Regions from separate parts of the Nocardioides sp. JQ2195 genome, predicted to be linked through region 2. Evidence: riboswitches for the same ligand, from Rfam matches in the RefSeq annotation. Region 2 holds a riboswitch; the other holds the start of a gene.
What was found. A riboswitch is a leader RNA that binds a small molecule or an ion and turns the genes downstream of it on or off. The one in region 2 is predicted to bind cyclic di-AMP.
Positions count from the first base shown of each region.

Region 1: it holds a riboswitch for cyclic di-AMP, as region 2 does, so the genes downstream of both, ncot_RS06605 (C40 family peptidase) here and ncot_RS04760 (C40 family peptidase) in region 2, are expected to answer to the same signal.

Region 1 covers NZ_CP050902.1:1,369,935-1,375,176, reverse strand. The annotation lists gene ncot_RS06610 (hypothetical protein) at 1-712, opposite strand, end outside; gene ncot_RS06605 (C40 family peptidase) at 769-1,740, opposite strand; cyclic di-AMP (ydaO/yuaA leader) riboswitch at 1,778-1,953, opposite strand; gene ncot_RS06600 (hypothetical protein) at 2,123-2,329, opposite strand; gene ncot_RS06595 (NYN domain-containing protein) at 2,443-3,744, opposite strand; gene ncot_RS06590 (hypothetical protein) at 3,751-4,011, opposite strand; gene ncot_RS06585 (DEDD exonuclease domain-containing protein) at 4,104-5,242, shown strand, end outside.
Region 2 covers NZ_CP050902.1:1,008,913-1,014,154, forward strand. The annotation lists gene ncot_RS04745 (sodium:solute symporter family protein) at 1-848, opposite strand, end outside; gene ncot_RS19605 (HIT family protein) at 1,096-1,512, shown strand; gene fabG (3-oxoacyl-ACP reductase FabG) at 1,551-2,312, shown strand; cyclic di-AMP (ydaO/yuaA leader) riboswitch at 2,501-2,664, shown strand; gene ncot_RS04760 (C40 family peptidase) at 2,669-3,160, shown strand; gene ncot_RS04765 (DUF3048 domain-containing protein) at 3,331-4,344, shown strand; gene ncot_RS04770 (TetR/AcrR family transcriptional regulator) at 4,462-5,172, opposite strand.

The sequences.
Region 1 (5,242 bases), 360 kb from region 2:
GCGCCGAGGGCGACAAGGTGCCGTCGACGGTGGTGGTGACGGCTGCGATGTTGGCGTAGTCACCGGGCTCCGCGTTGAGCACGCTGTCGAGCTGTTCATCGGATGCGGGCACCTCCACGACGAGCTCCTGCTTCCACGTCGGGATCACCTTGTGCACCTGCGCCACCGCAGCTCGGGCGCGCTTGGCGAAGGCGTCGACGAGTTGTCCCTCGGCGGCGACGACCAGGCTCGCCGGGCCCCGGCGCACCTGCACCCGACCGGCCAGCCACAAGGGCGTACGCCGATCGCCGTCCCCCACCGACACGATCGAGGCGCGCTCGGCCCCGACCTCGAAGACGAAGGTGACCTCGGCGTGCGCGGGTCGTGCGTCGAAGCCCGCGAAGCGCCACGAGGCGTCGACAGCCGCCGCCCACTGGCCGTCCGGCAGCTTCGTGCTGAGCGCTGCGTCCTCGTCGACGTAGCGCAGCGTGAAGTCGGCGATGCGCAGCGCTGCCGCGTTCGCGACCGCGGCGCCCGCGGCGTCCGAGGCGTCCGGGCCGAGGTCAGCGGCGTCACGGGAACGGACGGCAGCCTGGAGGTCCAGCAACGCCTCGGCCGCCAGGTCCTGTCTCGCAGTCGGGGACGTGAGGTGGGGTTGCGGCGGCTGCGGGTCGTCCTTGCCCAGCCAGGTGACCACCAGGGCCGCGAGGAGGACAAGCGAAAGGCCGGCCACCCACCAGAGTGGGCGACCGGCCAACGCTTTCGAGTCCTTGCTCAGCGGACTGCCGATCAGCCCGGCCGGACGGCGCCGGAGAAGGGCATCGAGAAGACGCCGGCGATGGTGACACCGGAGCCGGGGTTGGCCGCGTGGACGATGCGTCCGCCGCCGATGTAGATGCCGACGTGGCTGACCGGGCTGTAGTAGAAGACCAGGTCGCCGGGCTGGAGATCACCCGAGGAGACGCGCGCACCGGAGCCCATCTGGGCGCTCGAGGAGTGCGGCAGGCCGACACCGGCCTGGGCCCAAGCCATCATGGTCAGGCCCGAGCAGTCGAACGCGCTGGGGCCAGCGGCGCCGTAGACGTAGGAGTCCCCCACCTGGGCGAGCGCGTAGTTGACCGCAGCGGCCGCGCGGCCGGAGACGGGAACGTTGGTGGGAAGACGGGTGCTGTCTCCACGGCTCGACTCCTCGGCGAGCGCGGCCCGCTCCTTGGCCTCGAGGTCGCCGAGCAGCTCCTTGGCCTCGGCCAGCTTGTCGTCGGCCTCGGCCTTGTTGTCGGCCAGCTCGCCCTTGGTCTCGGCCAGCTCGTCGACGCGCTCCTGGGTGGCCTCACGGCGAATGTCGAGGGCGGCGACCTCACGCGTGTAGTCGTCCATGGCAGTGGCCTGGACGTCGTTGAAGGCCGAGAGCGTGGTCAGCTCGGAGAGGAACTGGTCCGGGCTGTCGGAGACCACCAGCTGGCTGGTGGCGGAGACGCCACTGCCCTCATACTGGGCAGCCAGGGACTCGTTGACCGCACTGGTCAGCGTGTCGACCTTCTGCTGCTGCTTCTTCTCGTCGGCCTTGAGAGCCGTGAGGTCGTCCTGCAGGTCGTCGTACTTGATCTTCGCGTCGTTGTAACGCTCCGATGCCTGCTCCGCCTGGTGGTAGAGCTTGTCGACGCGTGCCTTGACATCATCGATGTCAGGCTCCGCGTTGCTCGGCGCTGCGGGAAGAGTGCTGATTCCGATGATGGCGATCACGCTGGTCAGGCCAGCCATGACGCGCTTCCGTCCGTGCTGCATCTAGCGGACGTACTCCCTCTTTGTTCGACGCCTACCGGGTGAGCTGACGGGTTCGGGCACAAAGAAGCCCTACACACGCTCCACGGAGGTTCCCGCCTTGCGTGTGATTCACCCCAGGGAAACGTGGTTCCCCGGTTCCGTTGCCTCGGACTTCCCCGCCCTCGGTTCCAGACTCGGCGCGGTGCCCGAGCCGATCCTGGTTGATCAACTGGTACGGGCACCTGAAGCGTCAAGATTAGACGTGCTCTCCCCCAGCAGCAAACCCTTCGTCCACATGTCGCGGGGTGTTTCGCGCCACGAACCACGGGGAGACGTGTCATGCGTCACACATGCCACACGAGTCCCACCGTGCGGGAGGTCAGGCGGATTCCACCTCGGGTCCGGCCACCGGTGTCACCATCCGCAGCGGAGGGACCAGACCGGACTCGGCAAGCACGCCGAGCGCGCGCTGCTCGTCGTCGTCGAAGGCCAGCTCCGGTGGCGGCCCGAGCAGCACGGTCACCACGCAGTCGTGGCAGGCCAGGCCTCGGACTTCGCAGGTGTCACAGTCGATGTGCAAGGTCATGTCATGTCCTCGTCTCTCTGGGAGCCGGGAGGGGAAGTTCCCGGTTGAGAGGCACCCTCGCAGGGAGCACCGACACTGATGCGCAGCGACCGGCGGACCAGCTCCGGAGAGGTTCAGCGAGCCAGCAGGCTGACCAGGGCGGCCGAGGCCATCGGCCGGGCGCCCGCTCGGCGCACGTCGGTGACAATCGCCTGGTCGGTGGTCACCACCACGACCACCCGGCCCTGTGGTTCGGCAGCGACCAGGTCGCGGATCACGTCGTCGGCGATCACGCCCTCGGGGCTGAACAGCACCTTCACGCCACGAGGCGCGTTGACCACCCCCCGCTGCGTCTGTGACGCGGCGTCGAAGACCACGGTGGTCTCTGCGCCGGTGCGGGCGATCAGCGGTGCGAGGCCGTTGAGCAACCGGATGCGTTGGGCCTCGAGGCTGGAGTCGGGCCAGGCCGTCTTGCTGACGTTGTAGCCGTCGATGATGAGCCTGGCTCGCGGCATGGTCAGGAACTGCTCCAGCAGAGCAGGGCTGGAAGGACCGAGCGAGGCGGCACCGGTCGGCACACGCGTGCCCGCGACGGCGAGCTCGGCCTCCACCCGGTCGCCCGGCGAGCCGGTGACGGTCGGCAGGGCGAGTTCTCGGCGCAGGCCCTGGCCGGCCTCGAGGAGGGTGTCGAGCAGGACGCGAGCGCGCACGGTGGTCTCGTCACGCTCGGAACGGGTCTCACGCCGGGCCGCCGAGACCGCGGACTGCAGCTCCTCGATCTGGGCGCGCAGGCGTCGTGTCTCCGCCTCGGCGCTGGCCGTTGCTGCTTCCGCCTTCGCCCGCAGCTCCTCGGCGGCGACGAGCGCCTGCTCGGCGTCACTGGTGGTCGACCGGGCGGCGACTCGAGCCTCGCCCAGCTTGCGGCGGAGGCTGGAGTTCTCGGCCTTGAGCTCCTGGACCTGGGTCTTGTGCTCGGCGCGGGCCTCGCGGGCTCGGGCCTCGACCTGGTCGAGCCGGCCCTGCAGCCGCTCCACCTGGGACGGGTCGACGCTCGGCCTCTCCGCGCTGATCGCCTCCCCCGCGGCGGCGTACGGCGCCTCCCAACCTTCCGGGCGCAACAGCCACAGCAGCGCGGCGACCTCGACCGGGTCCGCGGCCTCGGGCACAGCCCCGTCGTTGACGGCACTCGCGAGCTCCGGCAGCACCGCCGCCACCTGTGTGGCGACGTGACCACGGAGGTCGTCGTCGGTCTCGAGGGCCGTCGCGATCTGGGTGCCGCCCAGCTTGGCTCGGCGGTTCGGTGCGAACGAGGCGACCTTGCGCAGCGACGCGGGCAGGTCGCTCACCTTCGGCAGCGCGTCGGCCGCCAGTGCGAGCACGCGGACACGCACCGGTTCGGGCATCTGCCCGCCGGTTCGCTCGACGTCCGCGGTCACGGTCGATCAGTCCTTGGCCGGGTCCTCGGCCACTGCTGCCTCGTTGCGGTCGATCAGCTCGATCGCGTCGGAGCGGCCACACCAACGGCACGTGACCGACTCGACGGTCTCGGCCTTGACCTCAGTGTCCTCGACGACCGGTTCACCGGAGAGGTCGAAGTGCCAGTACTCGTCGGTGCGACGGGTTCGCGTCACGTCGAACCTGGTCAGGTTGCCGCACCCTCCACAACGCCAGCGGTTGGTCGTGTCGGGAATCTGTGCGGTCACGGAGGCTCCTTCGTCGTGGTGTTGCGAACATCCCCAGCCTATGGGGCGCGGCGGCACTCGATTGTCGGTGCCCACATCTAGCGTCTGGTGACATGAGCAATGCGGTTCAGGGTGCGCCCTCTCGTTGGGAGGTGCAACGCAGTTTCGACGAGCTCGGTCGCCGCCTCCACGAGACGACGTTCTGCGTGGTCGACCTGGAGACCACCGGGGGCTCGGCCGCCGGTGGTTCGATGATCACCGAGATCGGTGCCGTCAAGGTGCGCGGCGGAGAGATCCTGGGCGAGTTCCAGACGCTGGTGAACCCCCACGACCAGATTCCGCCGTTCATCGCGGTGCTCACCGGCATCACCAACTCGATGGTCGCCGACGCCCCGTCGATCGACGCCGCACTGCCCGCCTTCCTCGAGTTCGCCGCCGGGTGCGTGCTGGTCGCCCACAATGCTCCCTTCGACGTCGGGTTCCTCAAGCACTTCGCCGAGCAGCAGGGGCGTCCGTGGCCGAAGTTCGAGGTCCTCGACACCGCTAAGCTGGCCCGTCGGGTGATCACCCGTGACGACGCCCCCAACTGCAAGCTCTCGTCGCTGGCCGTGCTGTTCAACGCACAGACCACCCCCAACCACCGTGCGCTCTCCGACGCCCGGGCCACCGTCGACGTGCTGCACGGCCTGATGGAGCGTCTCGGCAACCACGGGGTGCACACCCTCGAGGAGCTGCAGACCTTCTCCTCCCGGGTCACCGCGGCCCAGCGCAAGAAGCGACACCTCGCCGAGCGGCTTCCCCACGCTCCCGGCGTCTACCTGTTCCGTGACGACAGCGAGCGGGTCCTCTACATCGGCACCTCGCGCGACCTGCGGGTCCGGGTCCGCAACTACTTCACCGCCTCCGAGACCCGCTCCCGGATGGGTGAGATGGTGCGGCTCGCCGCCGAGGTCACCGGCATCGAGTGCGCCACCACGCTCGAGGCTCAGGTCCGCGAGCTGCGGCTGATCGCCGAGCACAAGCCGCCCTACAACCGCCGATCCCGGTTCCCGGAGAAGGTGCACTTCATCAAGCTGACGCGGGAGCCGTGGCCGAGATTGTCGTTGGTGCGCCGGGTGATGGACGACGACGCCGACTACCTGGGTCCGTTCTCCTCCCGCCCCGCCGCTGAGCGGTGCCTGGCCGCGCTGCACGAGACCTTCCCGATCCGCCAGTGCACCGACAGGTTCGGCGCGAAGCCCACGAGGTCACC
Region 2 (5,242 bases):
ATCGACCCGTAGCCCAGCGTCGCGGTGAGGAACGTCGGCTTGATCAGGTCCTCACGGACCGCGAAGAGCCGCTGGGCGATGGTCTGGTTGCCGATGGCGTAGGCGAGCACCGCTGCGATGTACGGCGCACCCTGGTTCAGGAAGGCATCGCTGGAGAAGAAGTTGCCCTGCTGGGCCGTCAGGTTTCCCGCGCCGGTCTCGAAGACGGCCGGGAACCCGGCGGCGAAGAAGATGAAGGGCACGATCACTGCGACCGCACCGAGCATCGCGAGGACCTGCAGGAAGTCGGTCAGCACCGAGGCTCGGAATCCTGACCAGAGGGTGTAGAGCAGTGTCCCGCCGGCCACCGTGACGACACCTTGGGTGAAGTTGAAGGGGGAGAGCAGGGAGATCAGCACCCCACCTGCGATGAAGTTCGACATCAGGCTGATCAGGCTGCCGACCAGGTTGGACCCGGCGAGCAGCAACTGGCTGGAGCGACCGTGCCGGGCGAACATCACCTCGGCCAAGGTGTGCGCGCGTGGCGCGACGGCGCGGATCCGCTTGCCGAAGGGATAGATGAACAGGATCATCAGCGCCCCCCAGAACCCGTAGTGGATCGGGCCGGAGATGCCGTACGTGAAGCCGGAGGTGGCGGCGGCGTACATCGAGGACGCCCAGATCCACGTGGCGGTCATGCTGCCGGCGGAGATGCCGAAGCCGATGTTGTTGCCGGCGGTCATGAAGCCGTCGGCATTCTCTTCCTTCTTCCCGATCATGGTCGAGACCCAGAACGTTCCTCCGTAGAAGAACAGCAACAGGGCGACGATGACGGGAATGCTGAACTGCGCGGACTCGATTCCGGGCACTGGTGCTCCTCTGGTTCGCACGCGACCACGGCCCGGACGCACTCGACTCGTGGTCGCGGCGATTGACGCCAACCGGGCCGGTCGGCAGGGTTCAGGGATCGTTGATCCCGCGGAAGACCGGTCCAACTTCGCGGACCGTCAGGTCGCGGAGGTCCGGCCCAGCCAGTTGGCTGTAACTGACAAGCACCGTAACAGGAGGTTACGTTCTGGGCATGACCGTCCTCCTCGACCGTGGCGTGGGTCACTCGTGACTGCCTGCGCCTTCTGCTCGATCGTCGCGGGGGAGACGCCCGCGGAGGTGGTCCTCGAGACGCCGCAGCTGCTGGCCTTCCTTGACCGGCGGCCGGTCTTCAAGGGCCACGTCCTGCTGGTGCCCCGGCGACACGTGGTCACGCTGCCGGACCTGCCGCCCGAGCTGCGTGAGCCCTTCCTGGCCGCCGGGCAGCAGCTCGCCTCCGCGATGGTCGCCGGGCTGGGCGCGCAGGGGAGCTTCGTCGCGATGAACAACACCGTCTCCCAGTCCGTGCCACACCTGCACCTGCACGTGGTGCCCCGCACGAAGGGGGACGGGTTGCGCGGATTCTTCTGGCCGCGCACGAAGTACGCCGACGGCGAGCCAGCGGAGTATGCCGCCCGGCTCAGAGCCGTGCTCGAGCCTGACTAGGGTGGTCGTGAACGTGCATCTCACCGAAGGAGAATCAAATGGGTCGCTTTGACGGACGCGTGGCCGTGGTCACCGGTTCGGCACGAGGCATTGGCTTCGCCACCGCCAAGCGGTTCGCCGAGGAAGGGGCCGCGGTCGCGATCATCGACCTCGACGAGTCCGCAGCGAGTGAGGCGGCCGGCAAGCTGGGCGACGGCGTGAAGTCCGTCGGCATCGGAGCCGACGTCAGCGACGCAGCCTCCGTCGAGGCAGCCGTCGAGCGCGTGGTCTCCGAGCTCGGTGGCATCCACATCCTCGTGAACAACGCCGGGATCACCCGCGACAACCTGCTGTTCAGGATGACCGAGCAGGACTGGGACCTCGTCATGGGCGTTCACCTCAAGGGTGCCTTCCTGATGACCAAGGCGGCGCAGAAGCACTTCGTGGAGCAGAAGTACGGCAAGATCGTGAACCTCTCCAGCGTCTCCGCGCTGGGCAACCGGGGCCAGGCCAACTACTCGGCGGCCAAGATGGGTGTGCAGGGCTTCACCCGCACCCTCGGCATCGAGCTCGGCCCGTTCGGCATCAACGCCAACGCGATCGCCCCCGGCTTCATCGCCACCGAGATGACCGACGCGACCGCGGCTCGTCTGAAGATGGACGTCGATGAGTTCCGCAGGCTCAACGCCGAGGCGAACCCGGTCCGTCGCGTCGGCTTCCCCGAGGACATCGCCGCGGCAGCCGCGTTCCTGGCCAGCGACGAGGCGTCGTACATCACCGGCCAGACGCTCTACGTCGACGGCGGAGCCAAGCTCGGCTGAGGCACTCCCGGGCACCTGCGGACCCGGCTCAGTGGAGGTCGTCCTTCCGGAGACGGCGTACGACGTGGGGTCCCGTGCGTGCTGGGTGATCGCATTCCGTGGATTTCCGGCGTCCGAGACGCTTATCGTGCAGGCGGACAACTCAACGCACTCCGGGACAACGCCGAGTCCTGCCCCGTCCCGGAGTGTCCCGTGATCGATCGAAGCCGAGGGGCAGGAGTGGGGGACCCACAGGTTCCACGCGGCGCCGGCCCGACGGGTCGGCGCTGCTCGGGGTGAAGCCACCCGACGGTGGCGGAGCACTTTCCGGCTCCAACCCGACAGCTCACCCCACAGGCGTGGGAAAGGACCCACCCATGCCCGTGCAACTGCTCTCCAGGCTGCTGGTGCTGCCACTGCTCATCGCCTCCTTGGTGCTGGCCGGCACCGTGGTCGAACCGCCGGAGGCCGAGGCAGCCACCCAGCTGACCCGCTCGGAGAAGATCCAGAAGGCCTACCGGGTCGCGGCCCGGCAGATCGGCGACCGCTACAAGTACGGCGCGGCCGGCCCGAACCGGTTCGACTGCTCCGGCCTGACCTACTTCGCCTACCAGCGGGCCGGCTTTCGGGGACTGCCGCGGACGTCGAGCGCGCAGTACGACTTCGTGCGCAAGATCCGCAAGCGCAACCTGCGCAAGGGCGACCTGGTGTTCTTCCACGACGACGGCCGGGTCTACCACGTGGGGATCTTCATTCGCCGCAAGGACGGTCGCGTGAAGATCCTCCACGCCCCCAACAGCGGGAGCAGGGTGAAGCGTGAGTTCGCCTGGACGACCAGATTCTACGCCGGCACCCTGCGGCGGCGGTGAGTCGAACGGGTGCCGTGGCACTGCTCGACCGCTCGGTCCTGTGGGCTGGGTCACGCGAGTAGGTTCACCCCCGGCGATCCTCGCCGTGCCGAGGGCGCGCCTCCCCGGATCGGGGTGGCACACCTTCACACTTGCTTCTCGACTGAAGTTGTTGACGATCGGAGATCCACGTGCGCCGTGTCCGCCCCACGATGGCCTTGGCGGCCGCCCTTGCCCTGAGCCTGACGCTCACTGCCTGCGGCGGAGATGACAAGAACGACGAGCAGGCCCAGGAGGCAAAGAAGCAGGCTCGGGCCGAGGTGCTCGAGAGCACTTGGCCGATGACCGGCCTCGACGTCTCGGGCAAGGACTCGGCCAGCCAGGACCACCCCGTCTACGTCGTCAAGATCGACAACACCGGCAGCAGTGCCCCGCAGATCGGGCTCAGCTCGGCCGACATGGTGGTCGAGGAGCTCGTCGAGGGGGGCAGCACGCGGCTGGCGGCGTTCTACTACTCCACGATCCCCGCCCAGGTGGGTCCGGTCCGTTCGATGCGCGCCTCCGACATCGGCATCGTGTCGCCGGTGGACGCCCAGATGGTCACCAGCGGCGCCGCGATGCCGACGATCAACCGCCTCAAGGGTGCCGGCATCAGGTTCCACCAGGAGGGCGCTGCCGGCTTCTACCGGGACTCCGGCCGCTCTGCTCCCTACAACCTGATGGTCGACCTGGGCAAGCTCGCCAAGGCGAGCAAGCTCTCCGAGGACGCCCGTCCCGACGACTACCTGCCGTGGGGCGAGGCGAAGGACCTGCCCAAGGGCAAGAAGGCCACCTCCATCTCGGCGTCGTTCTCGGGTGGACACACCACCAACTGGTCGTTCCAGGGTGGCAAGTACCACAACCAGAACTCCAACGCCGCCGCCGACGACCAGTTCACCCCCGACACCGTGCTGGTGCTCAAGGTCGAGGTGGGCGATGCGGGCTACAAGGACCCGGCCGGCAACTTCGTGCCCGAGACCAAGTTCCACGGCACCGGAGAGGCCACTGTCTTCAACGACGGCAAGGCCGTGACCGGCACCTGGAGCAAGGGAGCGGCCGACAGTGCGCTCAAGCTCAAGACCAAGGCGGGTGCGCTGAAGATCCCGGCCGGCAACGTCTGGATCGAGCTGGTCCCCGCTGACGGCGGGAACGTCAGCTACAACTGACGCCGATCACGAAAGGGCCTCCGACCGCTTCGGTCGGAGGCCCTTTCGTCGTTGGTCAGCCGCTGGCGGAGGGTCCCTGTGGACGGGAGGGTCCCTGTGGGCGGAGGGTCCCGGTCCTCAGTTGCGCACCGCGCTGTCGCCGGTCACGGGGTCGACCAGCTCGATGCCCTGGTCGACCAGGCTGCGCAGTCCCATCAGCATGAAGCCGATGGCTGCCTCCACGCGGGCACTGGCCTCCTCGGGCTGGGCGCTGGACGCGACTCCTTCCCCGGCACTGCTCAGCGCGCCGAAGAAGATCCGGCTGAAGGTGTCGATCATGGGTTGCTCCAGCTCCCACGGACCCGCGGAGAGCACGTTCTGCACCACGTCGAGCACGATCGCGAACGAGGAGCGTTCCTCCTGCTCGCGGAAGCGCTCGTAGCCCAGCACGGCAGGGCCCTCCTGGATCACGATGCGGCGGTAGGCCGGGTCCTGGACCACCGTGAGGAAGGCGCGAAGCCCTTCGAGCGCCTTCTCCCAGGGGTCCTTGACCCCCTTGACTCCCTTGGCGATGGCTTGGGCGGCCTCGGCCTCGATGCGCTCGAAGACGGCTTCGAAGAGGGCCTGCTTGCCGCTGTAGTGGTGGTAGAGCGCGCCCTTGGTGACCTGCGCCTCAGCGACGATCGCGTCGAGGGAGGTGCTGGCGTAGCCGTGCTCGGCGAACAGCCCGGCGGCCGCCTCCACCAGGGCTCGCTTGGTGCTGCTGGAGTACTGCTGGCGCCGGGTGGCCCCGGGGAGATCGGGGAGAGGAAGGCTCGGCATGAGGCGTTTGGCAGCGGACTTGCTCATTGGCTCAGCATAGGTGGGCGCTGCCGCGTGCTGTGGTCGAGGTCACGCAGTGGTCGGTTTGCATACCGTC